Regions from separate parts of the Duffyella gerundensis genome, predicted to be linked through region 1. Evidence: predicted binding sites of a transcription regulator. Region 1 holds the regulator's gene; the other holds the start of a gene.
The links. The regulator ArgR, encoded in region 1, controls arginine synthesis, uptake and breakdown. The targets are predictions, from matches to a motif close to ANTGAATAAAAATACANT.
Positions count from the first base shown of each region.

Region 2: the regulator ArgR is predicted to act here: its motif matches at 7,248-7,265, upstream of argC (N-acetyl-gamma-glutamyl-phosphate reductase).

Region 1 is NZ_LN907827.1:482,866-499,154, forward strand. It holds gene EM595_RS02205 (hypothetical protein) at 30-296, shown strand; gene yhcN (peroxide/acid stress response protein YhcN) at 360-623, opposite strand; gene yhcN (peroxide/acid stress response protein YhcN) at 721-984, opposite strand; gene argR (transcriptional regulator ArgR) at 1,380-1,850, opposite strand; gene mdh (malate dehydrogenase) at 2,254-3,189, shown strand; gene degS (outer membrane-stress sensor serine endopeptidase DegS) at 3,244-4,305, opposite strand; gene degQ (serine endoprotease DegQ) at 4,391-5,758, opposite strand; gene zapG (Z-ring associated protein ZapG) at 5,872-6,273, opposite strand; gene zapE (cell division protein ZapE) at 6,441-7,568, shown strand; gene rplM (50S ribosomal protein L13) at 7,808-8,236, shown strand; gene rpsI (30S ribosomal protein S9) at 8,252-8,644, shown strand; gene sspA (stringent starvation protein SspA) at 8,967-9,608, shown strand; gene sspB (ClpXP protease specificity-enhancing factor) at 9,613-10,110, shown strand; gene EM595_RS02275 (glutamate synthase small subunit) at 10,188-11,606, opposite strand; gene gltB (glutamate synthase large subunit) at 11,616-16,085, opposite strand.
Region 2 is NZ_LN907827.1:120,640-136,928, forward strand. It holds gene EM595_RS00570 (bifunctional aspartate kinase/homoserine dehydrogenase II) at 1-1,949, shown strand, start outside; gene metF (methylenetetrahydrofolate reductase) at 2,170-3,075, shown strand; gene ppc (phosphoenolpyruvate carboxylase) at 3,158-5,809, opposite strand; gene argE (acetylornithine deacetylase) at 6,050-7,201, opposite strand; gene argC (N-acetyl-gamma-glutamyl-phosphate reductase) at 7,380-8,384, shown strand; gene argB (acetylglutamate kinase) at 8,399-9,175, shown strand; gene EM595_RS00600 (argininosuccinate synthase) at 9,201-10,415, shown strand; gene argH (argininosuccinate lyase) at 10,499-11,884, shown strand; gene EM595_RS00610 (glutathione peroxidase) at 11,993-12,727, opposite strand; gene oxyR (DNA-binding transcriptional regulator OxyR) at 12,862-13,779, shown strand; gene sthA (Si-specific NAD(P)(+) transhydrogenase) at 13,762-15,162, opposite strand; gene fabR (HTH-type transcriptional repressor FabR) at 15,356-15,997, shown strand; gene EM595_RS00630 (YijD family membrane protein) at 16,016-16,289, shown strand, end outside.

The DNA.
Region 1 (16,289 bases):
TGCCCGATTGTATGGCGGGAGCGGCCATCATGAATAAAACGACATTTGATTTTAACGAGATTGTCGACCAGAGCCATTTCTTGCGGCAGTTTAGCGAACGCTTTGCGCATGGAGAGACATTTTACGATCTCGATGAACTATGGGATGCGGTGATGGGGCCTGCCATGCCGCTGCCAATAGAAGTTGAGTTTATCCATCTTGGCGCCGGACAGAAACGTCGCTATGGCGCTTTGATTCTGCTGTTTGAAGAGGCCGAAGCGGAACTGGAAGGCCGCCTGCTGTTTTCCATTCGTTAACACCACGCAAAAAAATGCCCCGCATGGCGGGGCAAAATCTTCGTCACAAGGTGACGGGGAAACTTATTTGTAGAGTTCAGCAGTCAGGTGGTAGCTGTCACCGGTGCGTGCTTCAATCACTTTATAGGCGCTGGCGCCTTGCTCATCAGCTTTTTGTGACAGGGCCGCACGGTAATCTGTTGGCGCACCACCGATGCCGCTGATACTGATCGTTCCTGCTGGCTGCAGATCCGCTGCCTGCTGGCTGGTCACCAGCTGAGCCGCCGAAGCGCCAAAACTAAGCAGGGATAACAGACTTAACGTTGCAAGTGTCGCTTTAATTTTCATGGTGTCTTTCCTCATTCGGGTCAACAACCTGCAGGCTAAACAGAGTAGGTCAGGTCGTCAGAGATAGTGATGTCGTTCAAAAAACTACCGCGCGCTGTTACTTATAGAGTTCAGCGGTAGCGTGGTAGTTGCCGTTGTTATACGCCTCAATAATGCGATATTTGCTGGCGCCCTGCGCATCGGCTTTATCGGACAGCGCCTGACGAATAGTCATTGGCGAACTGTCGAGACCGCTAACGCTCACGGTGCCCGCTGACTGCAGGTTTTGTGCCTGCTCGTTGGTGACCAAGTCGGCTGCGCTGGCGCCGAAAGAGAGCGCAGAAAGTACGCTTAGTGCAGCAAGAGTGGTTTTAACGTTCATGTGAGATTCCTCGTTAATGTTTTTTATTAGATTGCTTACTGTGATTCTCATCACGAAAATAAGTGTATATCTAATAACGCAGGAAATCATTATTCGGCTAATAATATTTTGGTGGGATACTTTAGGCAGTTGTAGCTTTTTAATAACTACAGGTTATAAAAAATGCTTATATTTCGCACTGCTGCTCATCAATCCTTCAAAAATCATAAGGATAGTGAGAATGCGCTATTTGTGCTCTCTGCTGCCATATATCGACCTGCGTTGAGACAGATCATGGAATATTACACTGCTTTTCAGCCCGTGAAGCAGCGTATTAGCGAGGTAGTGGTGAAATGGAGGTAAAGAAAGAGGCAGATGCGAAAAGGGCGCCGACAGCCTGGCTGTCGGCAGAGCAATTACAGTTCCTGTTCAAACAGCATCAGGATTGCGTCATACAGCTGTTTCACGGTAAAGCTGCGTGCTGGCGTGATAAAGATGGTGTCATCTCCGGCGATGGTGCCCAAAATGCCTTCCGCTTTACCCAGTGAGTCCAGCAGGCGGGCAATCAGCTGCGCTGCACCAGGACTGGTATGAATCACGACCAGTGCATCGTTGTAGTCGATATCCAGCACCAGATTTTTCAGCGGACTGGTGGTGGTGGGCACGCCCAGCTCAGCGGGCAGGCAGTAAACCATCTCCATTTTCGCATTGCGCGTGCGTACGGCACCGAACTTGGTCAGCATGCGCGACACTTTGGATTGATTGATATTTTCGAAGCCCTCTTCCTGCAGCGCTAATACGATCTCGCCTTGAGAGCTAAATTTCTCTTCTTTTAATAAGGCTTTAAAGGCCTTGACCAGATCTTCCTGCTTGGATGGATTACGCATATTTTACCGAAATTAAGAGTGAAATGGGCCAGTTCACGGGGTGGTTACTGTATTATTATGCATATAAATGAATTTTTATGCAAACAGTCTGCTGGGTATTACGAGGAAATTATTCAGGCGGCGCATCTTAACAAAAATGTTTTATGAATCAAGTGCGTTAACTGTGCGCTGGGTCAGAGGAAAAAGTGAACAAATTGTTATAAAATTGCTGATGTTCATTCAGTGGGACGGCATGGCATTCACACCGGCTCACAATCAAGACAGATAAATACCGATTGTCTGAATGAGTGCGACAACAGACAAAAGCTACCTGTCGCACTCGCCACTGGCGTTCAGGTTGACGGGGGTCCTGTGAAAAGGGATTCTTCGCACTTTTCCGCCTCACCATTATAAGGAGTTTAGGATGAAAGTTGCAGTTCTCGGCGCAGCAGGCGGCATTGGACAGGCGCTCGCGCTCCTGCTTAAAACCCAGTTACCCGCGGGTTCAGAACTCACTCTCTATGACATCGCGCCGGTGACACCGGGTGTGGCGGTTGACTTGAGCCATATCCCAACGGCGGTAAAAATTACCGGTTTCAGTGGTGAAGATGCAACGCCAGCGCTGCAAGGTGCGGATGTGGTATTGATTTCCGCCGGTGTGGCACGCAAGCCAGGCATGGACCGTTCCGATCTGTTTAACGTCAACGCTGGCATTGTGCGTAACCTGATTGAGCAGGTTGCGGCCACGGCACCGAAAGCGCTGATCGGCATCATCACTAACCCGGTCAATACTACGGTGGCGATCGCCGCTGAAGTACTGAAAAAAGCGGGTGTGTATGACAAAAACCGTCTGTTTGGCATCACCACGCTGGATATTATTCGCGCCAACACCTTCGTTGCCGAACTGAAGGGCAAGCAGCCAGAGCAGGTTAACGTGCCGGTGATCGGCGGTCACTCTGGTGTAACCATTCTGCCGCTGCTGTCACAGGTAGAAGGCGTCAGCTTCAGCGAGCAGGAAGTGGCTGAACTGACCAAACGCATTCAAAATGCCGGTACCGAAGTGGTGGAAGCCAAGGCGGGTGGCGGATCGGCCACGCTGTCGATGGGCCAGGCCGCGGCACGTTTCGGTCTCGCGCTGGTACGTGCACTGCAGGGTGAAAGCAACGTGGTGGAATACGCCTATGTCGAAGGCGATGGCGAACACGCGCGCTTCTTTTCACAGCCGCTGTTGCTGGGCAAAAATGGTATCGTTGAGCGCAAGCCCATTGGCACGCTGAGCAGTGCTGAACAGCAGGCGCTGGATGGCATGCTGGATACGCTGAAAAAAGATATTCAGCAGGGCGAAGAGTTTGTTAAGTAAGCGCTAGCCCGAAATAAAAAGGAGCCGCAGGGCTCCTTTTTTTATGGCTGATGGCTAATTTTGCGTGGGATATTCGAGGATAGTCACCGGCAGCGTCAGTTTTTGTTCGTTGCGGATCACGTCGACGTTGATCACAGAACCGGGGCGAATCTCGGCAACCTGGTCCATGGTTTCCTGCGCAGAAATCGCCGGTTTGCCGTTAACGTTAACCAGCACATCGTTGACCTGAATGCCGGCTTTCGCGGCGGGGCCATTCGGCGCAACCTCACTGACAATAATGCCCTGAATACGATCGATATTACTGCCCTGGCCGTGCAGCTGTGGCGCCTCACGGCCGGTAATGCCGATATAGCCGCGAATGACCCGACCGTCGCGAATCAGCTTATCCATAATTTTGGTGGCTAACTGCGTGGGAATGGCAAAGCCTATACCTTCGGGTGTTTCACCGTCGTTGCTCTTGTCGAAAGAGAGCGTATTAATGCCCACCATTTCGCCCAGTGAATTGACCAGTGCACCGCCAGAGTTGCCGTGATTGATGGAAGCATCGGTCTGGATGAAATTTTGGCGCCCGGATGGGCTGAGTCCAACGCGGCCGGTAGCGCTGATAATCCCCTGCGTCACCGTTTGTCCCAGATTGTAGGGGTTACCAATCGCCATCACGATATCGCCAACATGCGAGACACGCTGCGTATTGATGGGGATGACCGGCAGGGTCGATGCGGTCACTTTCAGCACGGCTAAATCGGTCAGGCTGTCAGAACCCACCAGCATCGCTTCAAAAAAGCGGCCATCCTGCAGGGCCACGATGATCTGATCGGCATCATTGATGACATGTTTATTGGTCAGGATATAGCCTTTGGCGTTCATGATTACGCCAGAGCCGAGCACCGTGGTGGCGCGTGCGCTGCCGCCATTGCCGGCACTGCGGTTGTAGACGTTCACCACCGCTGGCACGGCACGGCGTACACCCTGGTTAAAGCTTAGCGGCGTTTCGTCAGCGCTATCTTCACTCGCGGGCACGAGGGTGCCGCCGAGGCGCAGGGCAGGCAGAGCCAGCAGCAAAATGCCTGCGACAATCAGGCCAAGGATCACTGAGCGCAATAGTTTGATAAACATGGTGTAATTTAAGCCAGGAATGAACGGAAGGCAGAATAACATGAGTTAAGCGGACACACACCTTGTTGTGTCCGCTTCCTGAGACTTATCGCAACAGTAAATAAATGGTGTCTTCGCCACGTACGACGTGAAGCGCCATGACCGCCGGTTTGGCATCGAGGAATTTACGCATCTCTGCCAGATTCTGCACGCGGCTGCGATTAACGCCGACGATAACGTCACCTTTCTGCAAACCGATCTGTTCAGCCGGCGTGCCTTTGTCGACGGCATCAACGTTCACACCTTTGTCACCGGTTTTGGTCTGGCCATCGCTTAAGGTTGCACCCTGCAACGCTGGCGACATCAGCTGCGCGCTGGCGGTAGATTGCGCGCTCTGTTCCAGCGTCACCGTGACGCTCTGCGGCTTGCCTTCACGTACCAGGCCGACTTTTACCTGTTTGCCCGGCGCGGTGGTGCCAATCTTCACGCGTAGCTCAGCAAAGCTGGTGATGTTTTTGCCATCCAGCGAGGTAATGATATCGCCTGCTTTGATGCCCGCCTTTGCCGCCGCTGACTGCGGCAGCACTTCTGAGACAAAAGCTCCGCGCTGCGCATCGACGTTAAATGCTTTGGCGATGTCTGGCGTTAGTTCGGTGCCTTTGATGCCCAACTGACCGCGTTTAACCTCGCCAAACTCAATCAGCTGCTTCGCCAGTTCAACCGCCATGTTGCCCGGAATGGCGAAGCCAATGCCGATGTTGCCGCCGCTGGAGGCGAGAATGGCGGTGTTAATACCAATCAGTTCGCCATTAAGATTGATGAGCGCGCCACCGGAATTACCCCGGTTGATCGCCGCATCGGTCTGGATAAAGTTTTCCAGCCCTTCGAGGTTCAACCCGCTGCGGCCCAGCGCAGAGATAATGCCCGAGGTTGCCGTCTGGCCCAGGCCGAACGGGTTGCCGATAGCCACGGCGAAGTCGCCAACTTTAAGCGCATCGGAATCAGCCACTTTAATTTGCGTCAGGTTTTTAGCGCCCTGAATCTGGATCAGCGCGATATCGGTCTGCTCATCATGACCGATCAGTTTGGCATCATATTCATTGCCGTCGCTGAGCTGAACGCTGATTTTGTCTGCGCCGTTGACCACGTGATTATTGGTCAACACATAACCTTTAGCCGCATCAATGATCACGCCGGAACCTAAGCCTTCAAAAGGCTGCGGCTGATTATCGCCCGGCTGCTGGCCAAAGAAACGCTTCAGCGGTTCAGGAATCTCCTGGCGGTCTTCCGTGGCGGTGCCTTCAACATGCACGCTGACCACCGCAGGCAGGACTTTCTCCAGCATCGGTGCCAGGCTCGGCAGCGCCTGACCCTGAATCTGCGCCGGTAATGTCGCCATGGCTGACGGCATCGCACCGAGATTGATGCCGATGCTCAATGCTAATGCGCTAAACAAAAGTGATTTCTTTTTCATCGTGACAACGCTCTCGCTGCGTAAGGTGGAATATAACGAAGGTTCGCCTTACATTGGCAAACACTGTGGTATCCGGTATGCAAAAGGGCGCTGAAGGCGCCCTGAAAATCTGCTTAATCGCGAGGTGAACGTTCGCTGCGCAGCAAGCCTGACGCGCTCTCAGAATAATCGCGCGGCATCTGCACCGGCGCCTGATCGTTATCCGCTTCCGCTTCGGTCAGTTGATACGCAAAGGGATTTTTCTCACCCGGTAAATTAGGCAGTAAATCGTTCGAACCTTTTGCCATGTGCTGGTAAAGCTGACGATAATCACGCGCCATATTATCCAGCAGCTCAGCGCTGTGGGCGAAATGATTGGTCAGTTCTTCACGGTAATCTGCTAATTCCGATTTAGATTTTTCCAGCTCATACTGCAAACTACGCTGCTCGCGCAGCTTCTTGTTGCCGAAGCGCATAGCAACCGCGCCGATAATAATGCCAATCACTAAACCAATCAGCCCATATTCCCAGGTCATAATGACTCCCATATTGTCTTCGTTGTCCGTAGGGCATACCACAGTGTCACTATAACCGGTAATCTTACCGATGTGGAATCCTGCCGCGGTATCGCTTAGTGTAGAACGGCCTTTTTTTCGACGATCAACCTGGCGTTGACCCATTTTTCATGGAAGCAGAGAGCATCATGCATAGCCCGTCACCTTTAGCGCTTTACGAACAGGCGTTGGCCAGTAATGAATTCAAACCTGATGAGGTTCAACGTGAGGCGATTAGCCGTCTGGACGCGATTCAACAGGCGTTAGTCGCTTTAAAACCTGCCGATGCTGCGCCTGCAAAAGGGCTGTTTGGTCGGCTAAATAAGTTGATTGGCAAAGAGAAAAGCGCGGCGCAAACGCCCGTGCGTGGCCTCTATATGTGGGGCGGCGTGGGTCGCGGTAAAACCTGGATTATGGATCTCTTTTTTCAGTCAATTCCTGGCGACCGTAAGCTGCGTTTGCACTTCCATCGCTTTATGCTGCGCGTGCATCAGGAACTGACGCAGCTGCAGGGCCAGAGCGATCCGCTAAATGTCATCGCCGATCGCTTTAAGGCGGAAACCGACGTGCTGTGCTTTGATGAGTTCTTTGTCTCTGATATCACCGATGCCATGCTGCTGGGAACGCTCATGGAAGCGCTGTTTGCACGCGGCATCACGCTGGTTGCCACCTCGAACATTCCGCCAGACGATCTCTACCGCAACGGCCTGCAGCGCGCGCGTTTTCTGCCAGCCATTGAACAGATCAAGCAGCACTGCGACATCATGAACGTTGATGCCGGCATCGATTATCGCCTGCGTACGCTGACCTCGGCGCATTTATGGAATGCGCCACTGAACGAGGCGAGCGCAAAAGAGATGGATCGAATGTTTAAAGCGCTTTCCGGCGGCGGACGGGAAGAAGCGCCAGTGCTGGAGATCAATCATCGCGCGATGCCGACCAAAGGGGTTCGTGAGGGCGTGCTGGCGATCGATTTTGTCACGCTTTGCGGGGAAGGGCGCAGCCAGCATGATTACATTGAGCTGTCGCGGCGTTTTCACAGCGTGCTGCTGTTTGATGTGCCGGTGATGATTTATAAAACCGAAGATCAGGCGCGCCGCTTTCTGGCGCTGGTGGATGAATTCTATGAACGCCACGTAAAACTGGTCGTCGCCGCGGAAAGCTCGCTGTTTGAAATCTATCAGGGTACGCGGCTGAAATTTGAGTATCAGCGTTGCGTATCGCGTCTTCAGGAGATGCAAAGCGAAGAGTATTTGCGCCTGCCGCATCTGCCCTGAAATGCCGCGGCAGAAAGGTATAAATTAAACGCAGAAAAGGTTCGATCTTTAGCACCGACTTCCCTATAATCTTGCGACCCCACGTTACGACATCAGTTTTTTTCCCAAAACTCGATGTGCTCCGGTAACTCTATCCGAAGGGGTGGGCTTGCTGGTCAAGATGGTCGTGTGAGCCTCAACCGTTTATTCAAGCGTTTGGGATTTCACCAACGTGTAACTTAATTTGGGTAAGCTTTTAGATGAAAACTTTTACAGCTAAGCCAGAAACCGTCCAACGTGACTGGTATGTTGTTGACGCAACAGGCAAAACTTTAGGTCGTTTGGCGACTGAACTGGCGAGCCGTCTGCGTGGCAAGCATAAAGCGGAATATACTCCGCACGTCGATACTGGTGATTACATTATCGTTCTTAACGCTGAGAAAGTTGCCGTAACCGGTAACAAGCGTAGCGATAAGATCTATTATCATCACACCGGCCACATCGGTGGTATCAAGCAGGCGACCTTCGAAGAGATGATTGCCCGCCGTCCTGAGCGTGTGATTGAAATCGCGGTTAAAGGCATGCTGCCAAAGGGCCCGCTGGGCCGTGCTATGTACCGTAAACTGAAAGTTTACGCGGGCAACGAGCACAACCATGCGGCACAGCAACCGCAAGTTCTTGACATTTAATCGGGATTACAGGCAATGGCTGAAACTCAAAACTACGGCACTGGTCGCCGCAAAAGCTCTGCCGCTCGCGTCTTTATCAAGCCGGGCAGTGGTAACATCGTAATCAACCAGCGTACACTGGAACAGTACTTCGGCCGCGAAACTGCGCGCATGGTAGTACGTCAGCCGCTGGAACTGGTTGATATGGTTGGTAAATTTGACCTGTACATCACTGTTAAAGGTGGTGGTATTTCTGGTCAGGCAGGCGCAATCCGTCACGGCATCACTCGTGCTCTGATGGAATATGACGAATCTCTGCGTGGCGAACTGCGTAAAGCAGGCTTCGTTACTCGTGATGCTCGTCAGGTTGAACGTAAGAAAGTCGGCCTGCGTAAAGCACGTCGTCGTCCTCAGTTCTCCAAGCGTTAATAATTCCTGCTTCGGCAGAGGATTGTTACGAAAAACCCGCTTCGGCGGGTTTTTTTATGCACGCAGCAAAAACGCTAACCTGCTGAATCTAAAGGCACTGTGTGTGGCCTGCCGCGCAAATATTGCGTGCCGCGCCCACAACGTACTTAAAATCTGGTAAACTCTCTGTCACTTTGCGCCCGCTTAGCCCGTCTGCTGAATACAAACGTCCTGTCAGGATAGGGGACAGCAGCAACCCGGCTGCGTGCGGTGATGTCAAGCAGGTTACCTGCCTTATGGCTGGCTACTCGCAGTACTTTTCTGGATAAACTTGGAGGTTTTCATGGCTGTCGCTGCCAACAAACGTTCGGTAATGACGCTGTTTTCTGGTCCGACTGACATTTTCAGCCATCAGGTACGTATCGTACTGGCTGAGAAAGGTGTCAGCGTAGAGATCGAGCAGGTTGAAACGGATAATCTGCCGCAGGATCTGATTGACCTCAATCCGTATCGCACCGTGCCAACGCTGGTAGATCGTGAGCTGACCCTGTATGAATCACGCATCATCATGGAATACCTTGATGAGCGTTTTCCGCATCCACCGTTGATGCCGGTTTATCCGGTTGCGCGTGGCGAGAGCCGTCTGATGATGCATCGCATCGAGCAAGACTGGTATAGCCTGATGCGCCTTGTCGTTAACGGTTCGGCGCAGGAAGCAGAAGGCGCGCGTAAGCAACTGCGTGAAGAGCTGTTGGCTATCGCGCCACTGTTTGCACGCACGCCATACTTCATGAGCGAAGAGTTCAGCCTGGTTGACTGCTACCTTGCACCGCTGCTGTGGCGTTTGCCGCAAATGGGCATTGAGCTAGTCGGTACCGGCTCGAAAGATCTGAAAGGCTATATGAATCGTGTGTTTGAACGTGATTCTTTCCTCGCTTCTCTGACTGAAGCTGAACGTGAAATGCGCCTGCAAGCCCGAGGCTAATGCTATGGATATGACGCAACTTACCGCTCGTCGTCCCTATTTGCTGCGTGCATTCTATGAATGGCTGCTGGATAACCAGCTGACGCCACATCTGGTCGTGGATATCAATCTGCCAGGCGTGCTGGTGCCGCTGGAATATGCGCGCGATGGTCAAATCGTATTGAATATCGCGCCACGCGCCGTCGGCAACCTTGAGTTGGGCAACGACGATGTGCGTTTTAACGCGCGCTTCGGCGGCGTGCCGCGTCAGGTGACCGTACCGTTGGCGGCCGTGATGGCAATTTATGCGCGTGAAAACGGAGCCGGAACGATGTTTGAACCGGAACCGGCTTACGAAGGCGCTGATGAGCTGGATCATGATACGGCTCAGGATGAAACCGTAATGTCTGTGATTGATGGCGATAAGCCTGACGATGCGGGCAGTAACGAAGACGATCATTCTGATGACGAGCCGCCGCCGCCGCGCGGTGGTGGACGACCGGCACTGCGTGTCGTGAAATAAAAAACGGACCTTAGGGTCCGTTTTTTTATGGCCTTTATCCGCAGATTTGGGCGACGCACTCGCCGCCCGTGAACATATTACACTTCCAGATAATCCATAATACCTTCTGCCGCTTTACGGCCTTCAGCAATGGCGGTCACCACCAGATCAGAGCCGCGCACTGCATCGCCGCCAGCAAAGATTTTAGGGTTACTGGTCTGGAACGCTTTTTCAGGCCCTTCCGGTGCGATGATACGTCCCTGACCGTCAAGCTCGACGCTGAAGTCGGCCAGCCAGTTCATTTTGTGTGGACGGAAACCAAACGCCATCACCACCGCATCCGCAGGCAGCAGATGCTCAGAGCCCGGCACGATTTCTGCACGACGACGGCCATGCTCATCCGGCTGGCCCATTTCGGTACGCGCAACCTTCACGCCACTTACCCGACCGTTGGCATTGATTTCCACACCCAGCGGTTGCAGGTTAAACTGGAATTCCACGCCTTCTTCCCGCGCATTCTTCACTTCGCGACGTGAACCCGGCATGTTCTCTTCATCACGACGATAGGCACAGGTTACGTGCGTTGCGCCTTGACGGATTGACGTACGCACGCAGTCCATCGCAGTATCGCCACCGCCCAGTACCACCACGCGCTTGCCTTCCATGCTGGTGTAAGGCTGCTCGGTTTTTTCAGCGAAGCCCATGGTGTGCATCGTGTTAGCAATCAGGAACGGCAGCGCATCGTAAACGCCCGGCGCATCTTCGTTTTCCAGACCACCGCGCATCGACTGATAGGTGCCGACGCCGAGGAATACCGCATCGAAGTCATTGATCAGGTCGCTCATCTGCACATCACGGCCAACTTCAGTGTTGAGCTGAAACTCAATACCCATGCCGGTGAAGAGATCGCGGCGTTTAATCATCACCTCTTTTTCCAGCTTAAAGGCCGGGATGCCGAAGGTCAGCAGACCACCGATTTCAGGATGACGATCGTAAACCACCGCTTTCACGCCATTACGCGTTAAGACGTCGGCGCACGCCAGTCCGGCCGGACCGGCACCGATGACCGCCACCCGTTTGCCGGTAGGTTTCACGTGAGACAGATCGGGCTTCCAGCCCATTTCCAGCGCTTTATCATTGATATAGCGCTCGATGTTACCGATGGTCACGGCGCCAAACTCATCGTTTAGCGTGCAGGATCCTTCGCACAGACGATCCTGCGGACAGACGCGGCCACACACTTCTGGCAGGCTGTTGGTTTGATGCGACAGCTCAGCGGCCTCAATAATGCGGCCTTCATTGGCCAGTTTCAGCCAGTTAGGAATGTAGTTGTGTACCGGACACTTCCATTCGCAATAAGGGTTGCCACAGGACAGGCAACGATCTGCCTGCGCCTTGGCCTGACTTTCTGAAAAGGGTTCGTAGATTTCTACGAACTCAATCTTACGGATTTTCAGCGGTTTTTTCGGCGGATCAACGCGCTGCAAGTCGATAAATTGATAAACGTTTTGACTCATCTCAACCTCTTACTGCGCTTGCACCCGCAGCTCTGCTGCGGAACGACTACGGTGACCCAACAATGCTTTAACATCACTGGACTTCGGTTTAACCAGAGCAAACTTCGCTGACCATGCATGCCAGTTGGCGAGGATCTCTTCACCGCGTGAAGATCCGGTCTGCTGGACGTGCTCGGTAATCAGGCCGCGCAGATGCTCTTCATGAATCGCCAGATCATCCACGCTCAGCACTTCCACCAGCTCGGCGTTTACGCGCTTGCGGAATTCGCCATCTTCATCCAGCACATAGGCAAAACCACCGGTCATACCTGCGCCAAAGTTAACGCCGGTGCGACCCAGCACGCAGACAATGCCGCCGGTCATGTATTCACAACCGTTATCGCCAATGCCTTCCACCACGGTAATGGCGCCAGAGTTACGTACGGCGAAGCGCTCACCGGCACGCCCTGCAGCAAACAACTTGCCGCCAGTTGCGCCATACAGGCAGGTGTTGCCCGCGATAGTCGCTTCATGGCTACGGAAAGCTGAGCCAACCGGTGGGCGAATGGCTAACATGCCGCCCGCCATACCTTTACCGACATAGTCATTGGCATCACCGGTAAGCGTCAACTCTACGCCGCCCGCATTCCAGACGCCGAAGCTCTGGCCGGCCGTGCCAGAAAAATGTGCCTTGATCGGATCGGCAGCCAGGCCCTGATCGCCATGCAATGCGGCAATCGCACCGGACAATGTCGCGCCTACCGAACGGTCGGTGTTGCGAATATCAAAGTAAAACGTTTTGCTCTGCTTCGCTTCAACATACGGCAGCGCCTGATCGTGCAACGCTTTGTTTAGCACACCATTATCAAAAGGCGGGTTACTGCTTTCGGTGCAATATACTGCTTTGCCCGGCATTGGCTCCGCGGTCTTCAGCAGCGCCGACAGATCGAGGTTCTGCTGTTTAGCGGTAAAACCATCCAGCTCTTTCAACAGATCGGTGCGACCAATCAGATCAACCAGGCGCTTCACGCCCAGTTCCGCCATCAGCTCGCGAGTTTCACGCGCAATAAACTCAAAATAGTTCGTCACGCGATAAGGCAGGCCGTGGTAATGGTTTTTCCGCAGCTTCTCATCCTGCGTTGCCACGCCCGTTGCGCAGTTGTTGAGGTGACAAATACGCAGATATTTGCAGCCCAGCGCCACCATCGGACCGGTACCAAAGCCGAAGCTTTCGGCGCCAAGAATGGCTGCCTTAATGATATCGAGGCCGGTTTTTAAACCGCCATCGACCTGCAGACGGATTTTGTGACGCAGGCCGTTAGCAACCAGCGCCTGCTGGGTTTCGACCAGGCCCAGCTCCCACGGACAGCCCGCGTACTTCACTGAACTTAGCGGGCTGGCACCGGTGCCGCCATCATAGCCAGCAATGGTGATCAGATCGGCATAGGCTTTTGCCACGCCGGTGGCAATGGTGCCAACGCCGGGTTCAGAAACCAGCTTCACCGAAATCATCGCCTTTGGATTGACCTGCTTAAGGTCAAAAATCAGCTGCGCCAGATCTTCGATGGAATAGATATCGTGATGCGGCGGTGGCGAAATCAGCGTAACGCCAGGCACGGAATAACGCAGCTTAGCGATATACGGCGTAACTTTATCGCCCGGCAGCTGGCCGCCTTCGCCAGGTTTTGCACCCTGAGCAACTTTAATTTGAATCACATCGGCATTCACCAGATAGGCTGGCGTAACGCCAAAACGGCCAGAAGCCACCTGCTTGATGCGTGACACTTTATTGGTGCCGTAGCGTGCCGGATCTTCACCGCCTTCGCCGGAGTTAGAGTAACCGCCGAGGCTGTTCATCGCTTCAGCCAACGACTCATGGGCTTCAGGACTCAACGCACCGATCGACATCGCTGCGGTATCAAAGCGTGTGAACAACTCGCTGGCGGATTCCACCTGATCGATGTGCACCGATTCACCGGAGGATTGCAGCTGCAGCAGATCGCGTAACGCTGCAACCGGACGTTCGTTAACCAGCTTCGCGTAAAGTTCATAATCCGCATACTCGCCGCTGTTCACCGCTTTTTGCAGCGTGCCAACAACATCCGGGTTATAGGCGTGGTATTCACCGCCATAAACGTATTTCAGCAATCCACCCTGATCCAGCGGTTTACGCGCCAGCCAGGCACGTTTCGCCAGGTTAACCAAATCCTGCTCAAAGTCAGCGAAGTTCGCACCGCTGATACGGCTGACCACGCCGTTAAAGCAGATGCCTGAGACATCGGCATGCAGACCCACCGCTTCAAACAGCTTCGAGCAGCGATAAGAGGCGATGGTCGAAATGCCCATTTTGGACATGATTTTGTAGAGGCCTTTGTTGATGCCGTTACGGTAGTTCAACATCAGGCTGCGGTAATCTTTTTCGATTACGCCGCTGTCGGCCATCTTCGCCAGTGATTCATAGGCGAGATAGGGATAAATAGCGGTCGCGCCAAAGCCCAGCAGCACAGCGAAATGGTGCGGATCGCGGGCGCTGGCCGTTTCGACAATGATGTTGGCGTCGCAGCGCAGATTTTTATCCACCAGCCGAGCCTGTACCGCACCGACAATCATCGGTGCCGGAACCGGCAAACGCGTGGCCGAAATCGCGCGGTCAGAGAGCACCAGCAGTACGGTACCGTTACGCACCATGCTTTCCGCCTGCTCACACAGTTGGTGAATGGTCTGCTCAAGCGACTGCAGCGCCGGATCAAAGGTGCAATCCAGTGTATCAGCGCGATAGTATTCGCCTTGCATGGTCGTGAGCTGCTGGAAGTCAGAATAGAGCAGGATTGGCGATTTAAAGCTTACGCGATGCGCCTGGCCTTCTGCTTCACAGAATACGTTCATCTCGCGGCCGATGCTGGTCGCCAGCGACATCACATGATTTTCACGCAGCGGATCGATGGGCGGGTTAGTCACCTGCGCAAACTGCTGGCGGAAATAGTCATAGATTATGCGCGGTCGGCTGGAGAGCACGGCAAATGGCGTATCATCGCCCATCGATCCCACCGCTTCCTGACCATTTTCGCCGAGTACGCGAACAATCGAATCCAGCTCTTCGGCACTGTAACCAAACTGCTTCTGGAAGGTCACCAGCAGGTTGTCATCCAGCTCGCGGCTGCCCACCCGATCGTCGGGCAGATCTTCAAACGGCACCAGACGTTTGACGTTTTTCTCCATCCACTCTTTGTAAGGGTGGCGGCTTTTCAGATCGTTGTCGGTTTCCGCTGAGTGCAGAATACGGCCAGCACGGGTATCGATGACCATCAGTTCGCCAGGGCCAACGCGGCCTTTCTCGATCACTTCATCGGGCTGATAATCCCAGATGCCCACTTCCGAGGCGCAGGTAATCAGCTTGTCTTTAGTGATGACATAGCGCGCCGGACGCAGACCGTTACGATCAAGGTTACAGGCCGCATAGCGGCCATCGGACATCACGATGCCCGCCGGGCCATCCCACGGCTCCATGTGCATGGAGTTGAAGTCAAAAAAGGCGCGCAGTTCCGGATCCATATCCGGATTATTTTGCCAGGCTGGCGGCACCAGTAAGCGCATCGCACGGATCAAATCCATGCCGCCGCTCAGGAACAGTTCCAGCATGTTATCCATTGAACTGGAGTCAGAGCCGGTCTCGTTGACAAAAGGCGCGGCGTTCTGCAGATCGGGAATCAGCGGCGTATCGAATTTATAGGCACGCGCTCGCGCCCAGTGGCGGTTACCGGCGATGGTATTGATTTCACCGTTGTGCGCCATGTAGCGGAACGGCTGCGCCAGCGGCCAGCGCGGAACGGTGTTGGTAGAAAAGCGCTGGTGGAACAGGCAAATGGCCGATTCCAGACGCAGATCCGCCAGATCGAGATAAAAACGCGGCAGGTCGGCGGGCATGCACAGCCCTTTATAAATATTGACCTGATTAGAGAAGCTACAGATGTAGAACTCTTTGTCAGCCAGCGCTTCGATGCGTTTTTCGCTGCGACGGCGCGCCATATAAAGGCGGCGCTCCATGTCGCGCGGGCGCCAGCCGGCCGGAGCATTGATAAACAGTTGTTCAATACGTGGCAGAGAGGAGAGGGCGATTTCACCCAGCACATCTTGATTGGTCGGCACATCGCGCCAGCCCACTACCGACAGCGTTTCACGCTGAACTTCTTCCTCCACAATGCGGCGGCTCGCCTCAGCCTTTTCCGGATCCTGGTTGAGGAACAGCATGCCAACGGCGTAGTTTTTTGCCAGGCGCCAGCCTTTCTCTTCGGCCACCACGCGGAAAAAGCGATCGGGTTTCTGTAATAACAGACCACAGCCGTCGCCGGTCTTGCCGTCAGCAAGGATCGCGCCACGGTGTTGCATACGGGCGAGTGCGTGAATAGCGGTACGCACCACCTTATGGCTAGGTTCGCCTTCTATGTGGGCGATCAGGCCGAAACCACAGTTATCCTTTTCAAGGGATTTATCGTACAACATATCAGTGAACCTCCCCAGGCTCTGTGGATCCCCATTTCCGACGGCGCTCAGGCGTAGCAAAGAGGCGCGATTGTTATGACGAAGGGATGGTCACTTCGCTACTCGCCTCTTTCCTGATGGCCTTTTATGTCGGTGTCACAAGTATTGCGGACTTGCTTCAGAGGGAATCTCAATTACTGCATAATTATGGCGGATGGAACATCC
Region 2 (16,289 bases), 360 kb from region 1:
CCGCGCAGCCGCAGGTTGATGAAGGCAAATCCTGGCCGCTGCTGCAAACGCTGCTGGCGCAGCATCCTCATCAACGGCTGGTCGTCACCGGATTTATCAGCGGCAACGAGGCAGGTGAAACCGTGCTGCTGGGCCGTAACGGTTCCGACTATTCCGCCACGCAGATTGGTGCGCTGGCTGGCGTTCATCGTGTCACCATCTGGAGTGATGTCGCCGGTGTATACAGTGCCGATCCGCGCAAAGTCTCAGATGCCTGTCTGCTGCCCCTGCTGCGGCTCGATGAAGCGAGCGAGCTGGCTCGCCTGGCGGCACCGGTGCTGCATACACGTACCTTGCAGCCGGTTTCCGGCAGCGATATCGATTTGCAACTGCGCTGCAGCTATCAGCCTGAGCAGGGTTCAACGCGTATTGAACGCGTGCTCGCGTCCGGCACTGGTGCACGCATCGTCACCAGCCACGATGACGTCTGCCTGATTGAATTCGTCGCGCCGTCGCATCATGACTTCAGGCTGCTGCAAAAAGATATCGACGCGCTGCTGAAACGCGCGCAGCTGCGTCCGCTGGCGGTGGGTGTGCACAGCGATCGCCGTCTGTTGCAGCTCTGCTACACCTCCGAGGTGGTCAACAGCGCTTTCATTCTGTTACAGGAAGCGAACCTGCCGGGCCATCTGCAACTGCGCGAAGGGCTGGCGTTAGTGGCGTTGGTTGGCGCAGGTGTCAGCCGCAACCCGCTGCACAGCCACCGTTTCTGGCAGGAGATCAAAGATCAGCCAGTTGAATTTGTCTGGCAGTCGGAAGAGGGCATTAGCCTGGTTGCGGTGCTGCGCGTAGGCCCGACACAACACCTGATTCAGGGGCTACATCAGTCGCTGTTCCGTGCTGAAAAGCGTATCGGCCTGATGCTGTTTGGCAAAGGCAACATCGGTTCACGCTGGCTGGAGTTGTTTGCCCGCGATCGCGAGACGTTATCCGCGAGAACTGGCTTTGAGTTTGTGCTGGCTGGCGTGGTAGACAGCCGTCGCAGCCTGCTGGATGCCGAAGGTCTGGATGCCAGCCGGGCGCTGGCCTTTTTTGATGATGAAGCAACTGAGCGCGATGAAGAATCGCTGTTTCTTTGGATGCGATCTCACCCCTATGACGATCTCGTGGTGCTGGACGTCACCGCCAGCGCCTCGCTGGCCGACCAGTATCTCGATTTTGCCAGCCACGGTTTTCACGTCATCAGCGCCAATAAAGTGGCGGGCGGTTCAGACAGCCGCACCTGGCGCCAAATTCGCGATGCGTTTGCCAAAACTCGTCGCCACTGGCTTTATAACGCCACCGTGGGCGCAGGCCTGCCGGTAAACCATACGGTGCGCGATCTGCGTGAAAGTGGCGATACCATTCTGTCGATCAGCGGCATTTTTTCCGGCACGCTGTCGTGGCTGTTTTTGCAGTTTGACGGCACGGTGCCGTTCAGCGAACTGGTCGATCAGGCATGGCAGCAGGGTTTAACCGAGCCGGATCCGCGCGTTGATCTGTCGGGTCAGGATGTCATGCGCAAGCTGGTGATCCTGGCACGCGAAGCGGGCTATGACATCGAACCGGATCAGGTGCGGGTCGAGTCGCTGGTGCCCGCCGGCTGTGAAGGCGGCTCCATCGATAACTTTTTCGAGAATGCCGACGCGCTGAATGAACATATGCTGCAACGGCTGGAAGCGGCGCAGGAGATGGGGCTGCTGCTGCGCTATGTGGCACGTTTTGATGCACACGGCAAAGCGCGCGTGGGTGTTGAAGCGGTGCGGCCGGAACATCCGCTGGCTGCGCTGTTGCCGTGCGATAACGTGTTTGCGATTGAAAGCCGCTGGTATCGTGATAATCCTCTGGTGATCCGCGGTCCAGGTGCCGGTCGTGATGTCACCGCTGGCGCTATTCAGTCTGATATCAATCGTCTGGCGCAGTTGCTGTAACGCTTTGGCTGGCGCCATCCGCGCGCCAGCGTAATATCCTTTCCTTCAATTCATCCGGCAACATGAACGATGTTCATGTTGTATGAATATTTGTCACCCTTTGATGATCAATTACCTGTTGACGATGTAGCCAAAATCCGTCATTTTGAATGTCTGGACGTCTAAACGTATAGATGTGCAGTGGGGGTTTTCACCGCAGCGATTGATGAGGTAACGGGCTATGAGTTTCTTTCACGCCAACCAGCGCGAAGCATTAAACCAAAGTTTGGCAGAGCTGAACGGGCAAATTAATGTCTCCTTTGAGTTTTTTCCGCCGCGCACCAGTGAAATGGAACAGACCTTGTGGAGCTCCATCGATCGCCTCAGCAGCCTGAAACCCAAATTTGTCTCTGTTACTTACGGCGCCAACTCCGGTGAGCGCGACCGTACGCACAGCATTATTAAAGGCATCAAAGATCGTACCGGTCTGGAAGCCGCGCCGCACCTGACCTGCATCGACGCCAGCCGTGATGAGTTGCGGGCGATTGCGCAGGATTACTGGGATAACGGCATTCGCCATATTGTGGCACTGCGCGGTGATTTGCCGCCTGACAGCGGTAAACCGGCGATGTACGCAACCGATCTGGTCGGCCTGCTGAAAGAGGTCGGCGATTTTGACATCTCCGTTGCGGCCTATCCGGAAGTCCACCCGGAAGCCAAAAGCGCGCAGTCAGACCTGATTAACCTGAAGCGTAAAATCGATGCGGGCGCCAACCGCGCCATCACGCAGTTCTTTTTTGATGTGGAAAGCTATCTGCGATTCCGCGACCGCTGTGTGGCAACCGGCATTGATGTTGAAATCGTGCCGGGCATTTTGCCAGTGTCTAATTTCAAACAGCTGCAACGCTTCGCGGCGATGACCAACGTTCGCGTTCCGCACTGGATGACCGCGATGTTTGCAGGGCTGGATAACGATCCGGAAACGCGCAAAATGGTGGGCGCCAATGTGGCGATGGATATGGTAAAAATTCTCAGCCGCGAAGGCGTGAAAGATTTCCATTTCTATACGCTGAACCGCGCGGAGATGAGCTACGCCATTTGTCATACGCTTGGCGTACGTCCTGCATCGGCGCTCAGTGCGGTGTGAGCCTCGCCAAAAAAAGAAAAACCAGCCGATGGCTGGTTTTTTTATGTCTGCCGACGCCAGAACGTCGGCATCAACGTGTGCTTTAGCCGGTGTTGCGCATACCGGCAGCTACGCCAGCAATGGTTACCATCAGCGCTTGCTCAACCCGCGGATCCGGTTCGCCGCCCTGGCTTTCCTGCTCGCGTGAACGGTGCAGCAGTTCAGCCTGAAGCACGTTCAACGGATCGGTATAGACGTTGCGCAGCGCAATCGACTCGGCAATCCACGGCTGATCGGCCATTAAGTGGGCATCGTTAGCGATAGTCAGCACCGCGTTGATATCCGCTTCCAGCTGATCGCGCAGCTGTTTGCCCAGTGGCCATAGCGCTTTATCCACCAGACGATGATCGTAATATTCTGCCAGCCAGAGGTCGGCCTTGGAGAACACCATCTCCAGCATGCCAAGGCGCGTGGAGAAGAATGGCCAGTCGCGGCACATGGTTTCCAGCTGATCGCGATCGCCAGCATCCATCGCTTTTTGCAGTGCCGCGCCGGCACCCAGCCATGCTGGCAGCATGAGACGGTTCTGCGTCCAGGCGAAAATCCACGGAATGGCACGCAGGGATTCAACGCCGCCGGTAGGACGACGTTTAGCCGGACGCGAGCCGAGCGGCAGTTTGCCTAACTCCTGCTCCGGCGTTGCCGAGCGGAAGTAGGGAACAAAGTCCGGATTTTCACGCACGTAGCCGCGATACATTTCGCAGGAATCCGCAGACAGCTTATCCATAATGTCGCGCCACTCTTTTTTCGGCTCCGGCGGCGGCAGCAGGTTTGCTTCCAGAATTGCCCCGGTGTAAAGCGACAGGCTGGCGATGGTGACTTCCGGCAGGCCATATTTGAAGCGGATCATTTCACCCTGTTCGGTTACACGCAGGCCGCCTTTCAGGCTGCCCGGCGGCTGTGACAGCAATGCCGCATGCGCAGGCGCGCCGCCGCGACCGATGGTGCCGCCGCGTCCGTGGAACAGCGTCAGGGCAATGCCCGCTTTTTCGCAGGTTTTAATCAGTGCATCCTGCGCGTGATATTGCGCCCAGCTGGCAGCCATCACACCCGCGTCTTTCGCCGAGTCAGAATAGCCAATCATCACCATCTGTTTGCCCTGAATAAAGCCGCGATACCAGTCGATACTCAGCAGCTGATTCATCACATCGTTAGCGTTGTTCAGATCGTCAAGCGTTTCAAACAGCGGCGCTACCGGCATGGCGAAAGTGATGCCCGCTTCTTTTAACAGTAAATGTACCGCCAGCACGTCGGAAGGCTTCTTCGCCATCGAAATAACATAGGCGGCGATAGAACCCTGCGGTGCTTCCGCCGCAACCCGACAGGTTTCCAGCACTTCGCGCGTGTCGTCGCTCGGTTCCCACTGACGCGGCAACAGCGGGCGCTTGGAATTCAACTCGCGGATCAGAAACGCCTGCTTGTCCGCTTCTGACCAGCTTTCGTAGTCGCCAAGGCCAAGGTAACGCGTCACTTCAGCGATGGCATCGGTGTGGCGCGTGCTCTCCTGACGAATGTCGATGCGCACCAGCGGCACGCCAAAGCATTTCACGCGGCGCAGCGTGTCCAGCAGATGACCGTTGGCAATAATGCCCATGCCGCAGGCTTGCAGCGACTGATAGCAGGCATACAGCGGTTCCCACAGCTGATCGTTGGAGACCAGCAGATCCGCCGGGCGCGGCAGCCGCTCGCCTTTCAGACGGTGCTCAAGATAGGTTTGCGTAGTAAACAGCTGCGTGCGCAGCCGCTTCAGGATGACGCGGTAAGGTTCAAGTGCTTCCGGATCGCCACACAGTTCGCGTACCTGCTCGCTGCATTCTGACATGGAGAGTTCTGACACCAGCACGCCAATGTCACGCAGGAACAGATCGGCCGCTTTCCACCGGCTGAGCTGCATCACGTGGCGCGTAATCGGCGCGGTTACGTTGGGGTTGCCGTCGCGATCGCCGCCCATCCACGAGGTAAAGCGCACCGGCACAAAATCCACTGGCAATGAATAGCCAAACGTCTCTTCGACCTGTTCATTCAGTTCACGCAGAAAATGCGGCACGCCTTCCCACAGGCTGTTTTCCACCACCGCAAAACCCCATTTTGCTTCATCTACCGGCGAAGGACGGTGTTTGCGGATCTCATCGGTGTGCCATGCCTGCGCCACCAGCTGGCGTAAACGTCGCATAATCTGGTTGCGTTCGTAATCAGAAATATCGTTGTGATCGAGCTGCTTCAGGCAAGTGTTCACTTCCACCAGCTTATGGATCAGGGTACGGCGCGTAATTTCGGTTGGATGCGCCGTGAGTACCAGCTCCAGGGAGAGCGATTCAATCGCATCCCGGATCGCTGCCTCATTCAGATCCGGCTGCTGTTTCAGGCGGTCAAAGGTTTTCTTCAGCAGTTCCGGATGATTAGCGCCTTCGCTGGTATGCGAAATGGTTTGAAACTGTTCAGCCACGTTGGTGAGATTCAGGAACTGACTGAAAGCGCGTGCAACCGGTAAAAGTTCATCATTAGAGAGATTTTGCAGCGTGGTCAGCAATTCCTGGCGGTGGGCGTCATTTCCGGCACGTGATGATTTTGACAGCTTGCGGATGGTTTCCACCCGTTCAAGGATGTTCTCTCCCAGCGCTTCTTTAATCGTGTCGCCAAGCAGTTTGCCGAGCATACTGACATTACTTCGCATTGCGGAATATTGTTCGTTCATGTGACCCTGACACCCTTATCGAATTTGAACTATGCACCAACGTGGGCATAACATCGTCTTTTATCTAGCCATGTAACGAACCGTTCGTCAATTGCGTTAAACAGGCGGTAATGTGCCGCTAACTGTCAGTTATTTATGTGATTTAACAGAGCAGAAGCGCGATAAGTTATTCTTATCGCCAAAGACGGCATAAAGCAGGGGCAATTGACTGAAACCGCAGTGAATTGCCCCTTTTGTTATTTAATGATGACAGAAATGGTGCACAACCTGAGTAATCAGCTCGCGTGTCGGCTTAATGAATGCGGTATCAATAAATTCATCGGGTTGATGCGCCTGATTGATTGAGCCAGGACCCAGCACCAGCGTTGGACACAGGGTCTGGATAAACGGTGCCTCGGTGCAGTAATTCACTACTTCAGTGGGGACGCCGAGCAGCTTTTCCACCACGGCGACCAGTTCATGATTAGGGGGACATTCATACCCAGGAATCGGCGGATGCAGCTCGGCAACCGTAACCCGGCCCGGCCAGCGTGCGCTGACGGGTGCCAGCGCCTCATTCAGCAAACCATCCAGCTCGCTCAGCGTCAGGCCCGGTAAAGGACGTATATCCATATGCAGTTCACAGCAGGCGCAAATGCGGTTGGCCGCATCGCCGCCGTGAATATGGCCGAAGTTCATTGTGGGATAGGGAATGGCAAAGCCATCATGGTTGTAGCGGGTTTTCAGGGTATTACGCAGCGTCATTAAATGGCCGATGGCGCTGTGCATCAGTTCAATGGCGTTAATGCCGCGATCGGGATCGCTGGAGTGCCCTGATTGTCCTTCAATACGAATCACGTTGGAGAGATGGCCTTTATGTGCGCGCACCGGCTTCAGTGAGGTTGGCTCACCGATGATCGCGCAGTCGGGGCGCAGGCTGGTGGTCTCAGAAAAATACTTTGCGCCCGCCATGGTGGTCTCTTCGTCAGCGGTAGCGAGAATATAGAGCGGTTTTTTCAGCGTGGTTAAATCGACGTCACGTAGCGTATCAAGGATAAACGCGAAAAAGCCTTTCATGTCGGCGGTGCCCAGCCCGTAAAGCTTATTTTCATGCTCGGTAAGCACAAAGGGATCGCGCGTCCAGCGTCCATCATCAAAAGGGACCGTATCGGTATGACCGGCCAATAACAGTCCGCCTGCGCCGCTGCCGGTTTTTGCCAGCATGTTGAATTTATTGCGTGTGCCTGGCACCGCCTGGACTTCAACGCTGAAGCCCAGATCGCGGAACCAGCCAGCCATCAAACTGATTAAAGTTTCATTACTCTGATCCAGCGCGCTGTCGGTGGCGCTGATTGATGGTGTGGCGATCAACTGGCGGTATAGTTCGATAAAAGGCGGTAATTTTGTCTTCACTGTTGACGGTCCTTGAGTTAGGATGTATCAATATTCATGCATTAATAGTGAATAAAAATACATTAACCGGTGATGGATGCAAACCGTAATTTCTCGCTCCGCACCCCGTTGGTTATCGTGGGTCTGATGCAGCGCTGCTGCGGCCCGAAATGTTGACTGTAACAAGGGATACAGCCTGATGTTGAATACGTTAATAGTCGGTGCCAGTGGTTATGCTGGTGTGGAACTGGCGACTTATTTAAATCGCCACCCGCATATGACCATAACCGCTTTAGCGGTTTCAGCGCAAAGCCCGGACGCCGGAAAGTTACTTTCGGATCTGCATCCGCAGCTAAAAGGTGTTGTTGACCTGCCCTTACAACCGCTTAGCGACCCAGCCGAGTTTGCTGACAAGGTCGACGTGGTGTTTCTGGCCACTGCGCATGAAGTGAGTCACGATCTGGCTCCGGCGTTTTTGGCAGCGGGCTGCGTGGTGTTCGATCTCTCCGGTGCATTCCGCGTCAATGATGCCGATTTTTATACGCAATATTATGGTTTTACTCATCAGCATCAGGCGTGGCTCGATAAAGCCGTTTACGGGCTTGCCGAATGGCAGCGTGATGGCATTAAAGAGGCGCAGCTCATTGCAGTGCCGGGTTGCTATCCTACCGCTGCCCAGCTGTCACTTAAGCCGTTAATCGAAGCGGGTTTGCTTAACGATGCACAATGGCCGGTGATCAACGCCACCAGCGGCGTCAGCGGCGCCGGACGCAAAGCCACGATGAACAACAGCTTCTGCGAAGTCAGCCTGCACGCTTACGGTATCTTCCACCATCGCCATCATCCTGAAATTGTTGCTCATCTGGGTACGCCGGTGATTTTCACGCCGCACCTGGGGAGTTTCCCGCGCGGCATTCTTGCCACCACCACCTGCCGCCTCAAACCGGGCGTGACTCAGGATGACGTCGCGGCGGCGTTCAAAGCAGCCTATGACGACAAACCGCTGGTCCGTTTGTATGAAAAAGGCATGCCCGCGCTGAAATCTGTAGTTGGCTTGCCGTTCTGTGACATTGGCTTTGCGGTACAGGGTGAGCACATCATCGTGGTAGCGGTAGAAGATAATCTGCTGAAGGGCGCCTCATCGCAGGCCGTTCAGTGCTTAAACATTCGTTTCGGTTTCCCTGAAACAGAGTCTCTTATCTAACGGGCAAACAGGTTATGACCAATCCATTAATTATTAAACTGGGCGGCGTGCTGTTAGACAGCGAAGAAGCGCTGACGCGCCTGTTTGACGCCCTGGTCAGCTGGCGGCAGTCGCATCAGCGCCCGCTGTTAATCGTCCATGGCGGCGGTTATCTGGTTGATGAACTAATGAAAAAGCTGGCGCTGCCGGTGCAGAAGAAAAATGGTCTGCGCGTAACGCCCGCCGATCAGATTGACATTATTACCGGCGCGCTGGCGGGTACCGCCAACAAAACGCTGCTGGCGTGGGCCACTAAATATGGTCTCGACAGCGTGGGTCTTTGCCTCGGCGATGGCGGCAGCGTCAACGTTGAGCAGTTCGACGAAGAGCTTGGCCATGTGGGGCTGGCGACGCCAGGTTCACCACGATTGTTGAATACGTTGCTGGACGGCGGTTTTATCCCGGTGATCAGCTCTATCGGCATTACCAAAGCCGGTGCGCTGATGAACGTTAACGCCGATCAGGCTGCCACCGCGCTGGCAGCCACGCTGGGCGCCGACCTGATTCTGCTGTCGGATGTCAGCGGCATTCTGGATGGCAAAGGCCAGCGCATCGCCGAAATGACGGCGGCCTATGCGGACCAGTTGATTGAAGAAGGCATTATTACCGACGGCATGATTGTCAAAGTTAACGCCGCGCTGGATGCCGCCCGCACGCTGGGCCGTCCGGTGGATATTGCCAGCTGGCGCAGCGCCGAACAGCTGCCCGCTCTGTTTAACGGTGTGTCGATTGGCACCCGGATTCTCGCTTAACGCACATTTGTTCAAGGATTTTGAAATGCAAAACAAAGACATCAAAAAAATCGTTCTGGCTTACTCCGGCGGCCTCGACACATCAGCCATCATTCCATGGCTGAAAGAGAACTATGGCGGCTGTGAAGTGATCGCCTTTGTTGCGGATATCGGCCAGGAGCGTGGCGATCTGGAAGGCGTTGAGCAGAAAGCGCTGCAGTCCGGTGCGTCTGAATGTCATGTGGTTGACCTGCGTGAAGAATTTATCCGTGATTACGTTTATCCGGTGCTGCAAACCGGCGCGCTGTATGAAGGTACGTACCTACTTGGCACCTCGATGGCCCGTCCTATCATTGCTAAAGCGCAGGTTGAGCTGGCATTAAAAGTGGGCGCCGATGCGCTGTGCCACGGCGCTACCGGTAAAGGCAACGATCAGGTTCGTTTCGAAACCACCTATACCGCGCTCGCACCACAGCTGAAAGTGGTGGCACCGTGGCGTGAATGGGATTTACGGTCCCGTGAAGCGCTGCTCGATTATCTGAAGGCGCGTAACATTCCAACCACCGCTTCGCTGGAAAAAATTTACAGCCGTGACGAAAATGCCTGGCACATCTCCACCGAAGGCGGCGTGCTGGAAAGCCCATGGAATGCACCGAACAAAGATTGCTGGGTATGGACAGTGGATCCGCAGGATGCGCCGGATCAGCCTGAACAGGTCACTATCACCGTGGAAAAAGGCAACGTGGTTGCCGTCAATGGCGAAGCGTTGACGCCGTTCCAGTGCCTGGAAAAACTCAACGTGATCGGTGCGAAGCACGGCATTGGCCGCATCGATATCGTGGAAAACCGTCTGGTCGGCATCAAATCACGTGGCTGCTACGAAACCCCTGGCGGCACCATTATGGTCAATGCGTTGCGAGCGATTGAGCAGCTGGTGTTGGATCGGGACAGCTTTAAATGGCGTGAGCAGTTAGGCCTGGAAATGTCTTACGTGGTGTATGACGGTCGCTGGTTTGCGCCGTTACGTAAATCGCTGCAGGCTTCAGCTGAAGCGCTGGCGCAGGATGTGAATGGTGAAGTGGTACTGCAACTCTATAAAGGCCAGGTGACGGCAACGCAGAAAAAATCTGCCAACAGCCTTTACTCGGAAGAGTTTGCTACCTTTGGCGAAGATGAAGTGTACGACCATCGTCATGCGGGCGGTTTTATCCGTCTTTTCTCACTGTCTTCACGTATCCGTGCGTTGAACGAGAAAAAGTAAGCAAGCGGGCTTGATGCCCCCTGACAATGAATTCAAGGGGCGGCTCACGGGCCGCCTTTTTTACAGAATAAGGAAGCATAGCTATGGCACTTTGGGGCGGACGTTTCACACAGGCAGCCGATCAACGTTTTAAACTGTTCAATGATTCGCTGCGGTTTGATTATCGCCTGGCGGAGCAGGACATTACCGGCTCCGTTGCCTGGTCAAAGGCGCTGGTTACCGTGAATGTGCTGACGCAGGACGAGCAGCAGCAGCTGGAATCAGCGCTGGGTGTGCTGCTGGAAGAGGTGCGGGCTAATCCACAGCAAATCCTTGAGAGCGATGCGGAAGATATTCATAGCTGGGTTGAAGGCCGTTTGATCGAGAAAGTGGGCGCGCTGGGTAAAAAACTGCACACCGGCCGTAGCCGTAACGATCAGGTTGCTACCGATCTGAAACTCTGGTGCAAAGTGCAGGTTCAGTATCTGCTGGATGCCACTCGTCAGCTGCAGCAGGCGCTGGTCAGTACCGCCGAAGCCAATCAGGATGCAGTGATGCCGGGCTATACCCATTTACAGCGCGCGCAGCCGGTGACGTTTGCGCACTGGTGTTTGGCCTACGTTGAAATGCTTGCCCGCGATGAGAGCCGCCTGCAGGATACGCTGAAGCGCCTTGATGTCAGCCCGCTCGGCTGCGGTGCACTGGCGGGTACCGCCTATGAAATCGACCGTCAGCAGCTGGCCGATTGGCTGGGTTTTACGTCGGCCACGCGTAACAGCCTGGATACCGTTTCCGATCGCGATCATGTGCTGGAACTGCTGTCCGACGCCTCGATCGGCATGATCCACCTGTCACGTTTTGCAGAAGATCTGATCTTCTTTAATACCGGTGAAGCGGGATTTGTTGAGCTTTCCGATCGCGTCACCTCGGGCTCCTCATTGATGCCGCAGAAAAAGAACCCCGATGCGCTGGAGCTGATTCGTGGCAAGTGTGGTCGTGTGCAGGGTGCGCTTACCGCCATGAGCATGACGCTGAAAGGCCTGCCGTTGGCTTACAACAAAGATATGCAGGAAGATAAAGAAGGGCTGTTTGACGCGCTGGATACCTGGCTGGATTGCCTGCAGATGGCAGAACTGGTGTTGGATGGTATTCAGGTGAAGCGGCCACGTTGCCAGGAAGCGGCGGAACAGGGTTACGCTAACTCAACCGAACTGGCGGATTATCTGGTTGCTAAAGGCGTGCCGTTCCGCGAAGCACATCATATCGTGGGTGAAGTGGTGGTAGCAGCGATGGGCCAGGGCGTGGCGCTGGAAGCGATGACGCTGGAGACGTTGCAGTCGTTCAGCAGCGTTATCGGTGACGATGTTTACCCGATTCTGGCTCTGCAATCCTGCCTGGATAAACGTAATGCGCAGGGTGGCGTTTCTCCGCATCAGGTTTCTGTTGCCATTTCCGACGCGAAACAGCGGCTGAAACAGGGCGCTTCCTGAGATAAAAAAAGCGGGCAGAGTATGCCCGCTAACCTCTAACTTAGGAATTAATCATAATTATTAGGCACATCATCAAACGACCGGACATCCTGCCCGGTATATTGATTCTTAAGCGGGCATCAGGAACTGTTCTAAATCGTCACTGCCACCGATGTGGCGACCGCCGATAAAGACCTGAGGAACCGTCGCACGACCGGTCACAGCACGCAGACTCACCGTCGTAGCATCCTGACCCAGCACAATCTCTTCATATTGCATGCCGCGATCGATCAGCAGCTGTTTTGCTTTGGTGCAGAATGGGCAGCCTGGTTTGGTAAACAGAGAAACCGACTCCTGCACCTTAAATTCTGGTGCCAGATAACGCAGCATAGTGTCGGCATCTGAAACTTCAAACGGGTCGCCCGGCTTGTTTGGCTCGACAAACATTTTTTCTACCACGCCATCGCGTACCAGCATGGAGTAACGCCATGAGCGCGGGCCGAAGCCCAGATCCGCTTTCTCAACCAGCATTTCCATACCGCGGGTGAATTCACCGTTGCCGTCTGGAATAAAAGTGATGTTGTTAGCGTGCTGATCGGCTTTCCAGGCGTTCATCACAAAGGTATCGTTAACCGATACGCAGACGATGCTGTCAACGCCGTGCTGAGCGAATACGCTCGCCAGCTCGTTGTAGCGCGGCAGATGGCTGGAAGAACAGGTTGGGGTAAATGCCCCGGGCAAAGAGAACAGAATGACCGTTTTGTTTTTAAACAGTTCGTCGGTAGTGATATCAACCCATTTGTCACCCTGACGCGTATGGAAAGTAACTTGAGGAACGGTCTTTCCTTCCTGACTTGCAAACATGCATAACCTCTCAGCGTGAACAAAAGTGTGATGTGAATCTTAATGCGGCCATTATTGGTATCTTTGCTTGATAGGGCTAATCGTTGATTGCTATCCTATCTATCGCCGTGAACTATCATGGTGAGGAGAGATAAATGAACATTCGTGATCTGGAATATCTGGTTTCCCTGGCGGAACATCGCCATTTTCGCCGTGCAGCCGATGCCTGCCACGTCAGCCAGCCAACGCTGAGCGGGCAAATTCGCAAGCTGGAAGATGAGCTGGGCGTAATGCTGCTCGAACGCACCAGCCGCAAAGTGCTGTTCACCCAGGCGGGTCTGCTGCTGGTGGATCAGGCACGTACAATACTACGTGAAGTGAAAGTGCTGAAAGAGATGGCCAGCCAGCAGGGCGAAGCGATGTCCGGCCCGCTGCATATCGGTCTGATTCCTACCACCGGCCCGTATCTGCTACCGCAAATTATTCCTATGCTGCATCAGACCTTTCCTAAGCTGGAAATGTATCTGCATGAAGCACAGACGCAGCAGCTGCTGGCGCAGCTTGACAGTGGCAAGCTCGACTGCGCGATTCTGGCGCTGGTAAAAGAGAGCGAAGCGTTTATTGAAGTGCCGCTGTTTGACGAACCGATGAAGCTGGCGGTTTATGCCGATCATCCGTGGCACGACCGCGATCGTGTGCCGATGTCCGATCTGGCCGGTGAGAAATTGCTGATGCTGGAAGACGGACACTGCCTGCGCGATCAGGCGCTGGGTTTCTGTTTTCAGGCCGGAGCGGATGAAGACACGCATTTTCGCGCCACCAGTCTGGAAACGCTGCGCAATATGGTTGCTGCCGGAAGCGGCATTACGCTGCTGCCTGCGCTGGCGGTACCGCACGAGCGCGTGCGTGATGGCGTCTGTTATTTGCCGTGTTATAAGCCGGTGCCGCAGCGTACCATCGCGCTGGTTTATCGCCCAGGCTCACCCCTGCGCAGCCGCTATGAGCAGCTGGCAGAGGCGATCCGCACGCACATGCAAAACCATTTTGACAGCCGGTTAAAACAGGCGGTTTAAACCGTTCAGCGCGGCCACGCGATAGGCTTCGGCCATCGTGGGATAGTTGAAGGTGGTATTCACAAAATACTCAATGGTGTTGCCACCGTTCTTCTGTTCCATGATCGCCTGGCCGATATGAATAATCTCTGCCGCTCGCTCGCCAAAGCAGTGAATACCCAGAATTTCTTTGGTTTCGCGGTGGAACAGGATTTTCAAGCTGCCAACGTTCATGCCGACAATCTGTGCTCTCGCCAGATGCTTAAACTGCGCACGACCCACTTCGTAAGGCACTTTCATCGCTGTGAGCTGCTGTTCGGTTTTGCCCACGGAGCTGATCTCAGGAATGGTATAAATACCGGTAGGAATATCCTCAATCAGATGAGCAGTCGCTTCGCCCTTAATGATCGCCTGCGCGGCAATGCGCCCCTGATCGTAGGCGGCAGAAGCCAGGCTTGGGTAACCAATGACATCACCCACCGCGTAAATATGCGGCTGTGCCGTTTGGTACATGCTGTTCACTTTCAACAGGCCGCGCCCGTCCGCTTCCAGACCGATATTTTGCAGCGATAGCGAATCGGTATTCCCGGTACGTCCGTTAGCGTAGAGCAGGCAATCCGCTTTCACTTTTTTGCCAGATTTCAGGTGCACAATGACGCCATCGCTGACGCCTTCAATTTTCTCAAACTCTTCGTTGTGACGAATCACCACGCCACTGTTCCAGAAATGGTAGGAGAGTGAATCGGACATCTCCTGATCGAGAAACGCCAGCAGACGATCGCGGGTGTTAATCAGGTCAACTTTGACATTCAGACCACGAAAGATCGACGCGTATTCACAACCGATAACCCCTGCGCCATAGATAATGACGTGGCTCGGTTCATGATGCAGATTCAGGATGGAATCGGAATCGTAGATGCGCGGGTGAGTAAAATCGACGTCGGCTGGCTGATAAGGGCGTGAGCCGCAGGCGATAACAAACTTCTCTGCGGTGAATTTTTCCGCGGTACCGTCGGGATAAACCACTTCGATGGTGTGTTCATCGACAAAGCGCGCATCGCCCTGATAAAGCTGGCAATGGTTGCGCTCGTAAAAGCCCTGACGCATGCGCGTCTGTTGGCTGATAACATTTTCCGTGTGATTAAGAATGTCAGCAAACGAGGAGCGGAGTAAACGTGTGTGATCGCTGTACAACGGATTCTGGTTGAACTCAATCGTACGGCTAACTGCATGACGTAGCGCTTTTGATGGAATGGTTCCCCAGTGTGTACAACCGCCTCCGATGTTATGGTAGCGTTCGATCACCGCAATTCGCGCTCCCTGCTTTACCAGTCCCATAGCTGCGCCTTCACCGCCGGGACCTGAGCCAATCACAATGGCGTCGTAATCGTAAGACTTTTGCATACCAATACGTCCTATGTTTCTATACATTTTTACAACGAGATTCTAACATCTCCCCGCCGACATCCCAATTCTAACCGCAAAAACAGACACTATTTGCCAAAATGAAACGTTAACAGACGTTCACAAACTTTGCGGATCTGTACGCTGAAAATTTTGTTATAGTGCCCCCCTGGCAGGCTAAAAGGCAGATACAATGGGCGTCCGGGCGCAGCAAAAAGAACGTACACGTCGTTCACTAATCGAAGCGGCATTTAGTCAGTTAAGTGCTGAACGCAGTTTTGCCAGCCTCAGCCTGCGCGAGGTTTCCCGGGAAGCGGGCATCGCGCCTACGTCGTTTTATCGTCATTTTCGTGATGTTGATGAACTCGGCCTGACCATGGTCGACGAAAGCGGTTTGATGTTGCGTCAGCTTATGCGTCAGGCGCGGCAGCGCATCGCCAAAGGCGGCAGCGTGATTAAGACCTCGGTATCGACATTTATGGAGTTTATTGGGAACAATCCCAATGCATTTCGTTTGTTATTGCGCGAGCGTTCAGGAACCTCTGCGGCCTTCCGTGCCGCGGTGGCGCGCGAAATCCAGCACTTCATTGCTGAGCTGGCGGATTATCTGGAAGTTGAAAACCGGATGCCGCGCAGCTTCACGGAGGCACAGGCCGAAGCGATGGTTATCATCGTATTTAACGCGGGTGCAGAAGCGCTGGATATTGATATTGAGCAACGTCCGCGACTGGAAGAGCGTCTGGTTCTGCAACTGCGGATGATCTCAAAGGGCGCGTATTATTGGTATCGCCGTGAGCAGGATAAGCTTTCGGTGACGCTGGAAAGTGATGATTGAGCGAATAAGGATAATGAAATGATAAGCAAGTATCCGCGCGATAAAGGCACGCTGGTGTTGGCTTTTATCACCGGTCTTTCAATAAACGGATCGTTTTCCGTGTTATTTAGCAGCTTTGTGCCTTTTTCTATTTTTCCGTTGATTGCTCTGGCGCTGGCTGCCTGGTGTTTGCATCAGCGTTATCTCAACCGTGCGATGCCTGACGGCATGCCGTCGATTGCCGCTGCATTTTTCCTGCTCGGTATTCTGGTTTACAGCGCGCTGGTGCGGGCGGAATATCCCGATATGGGCT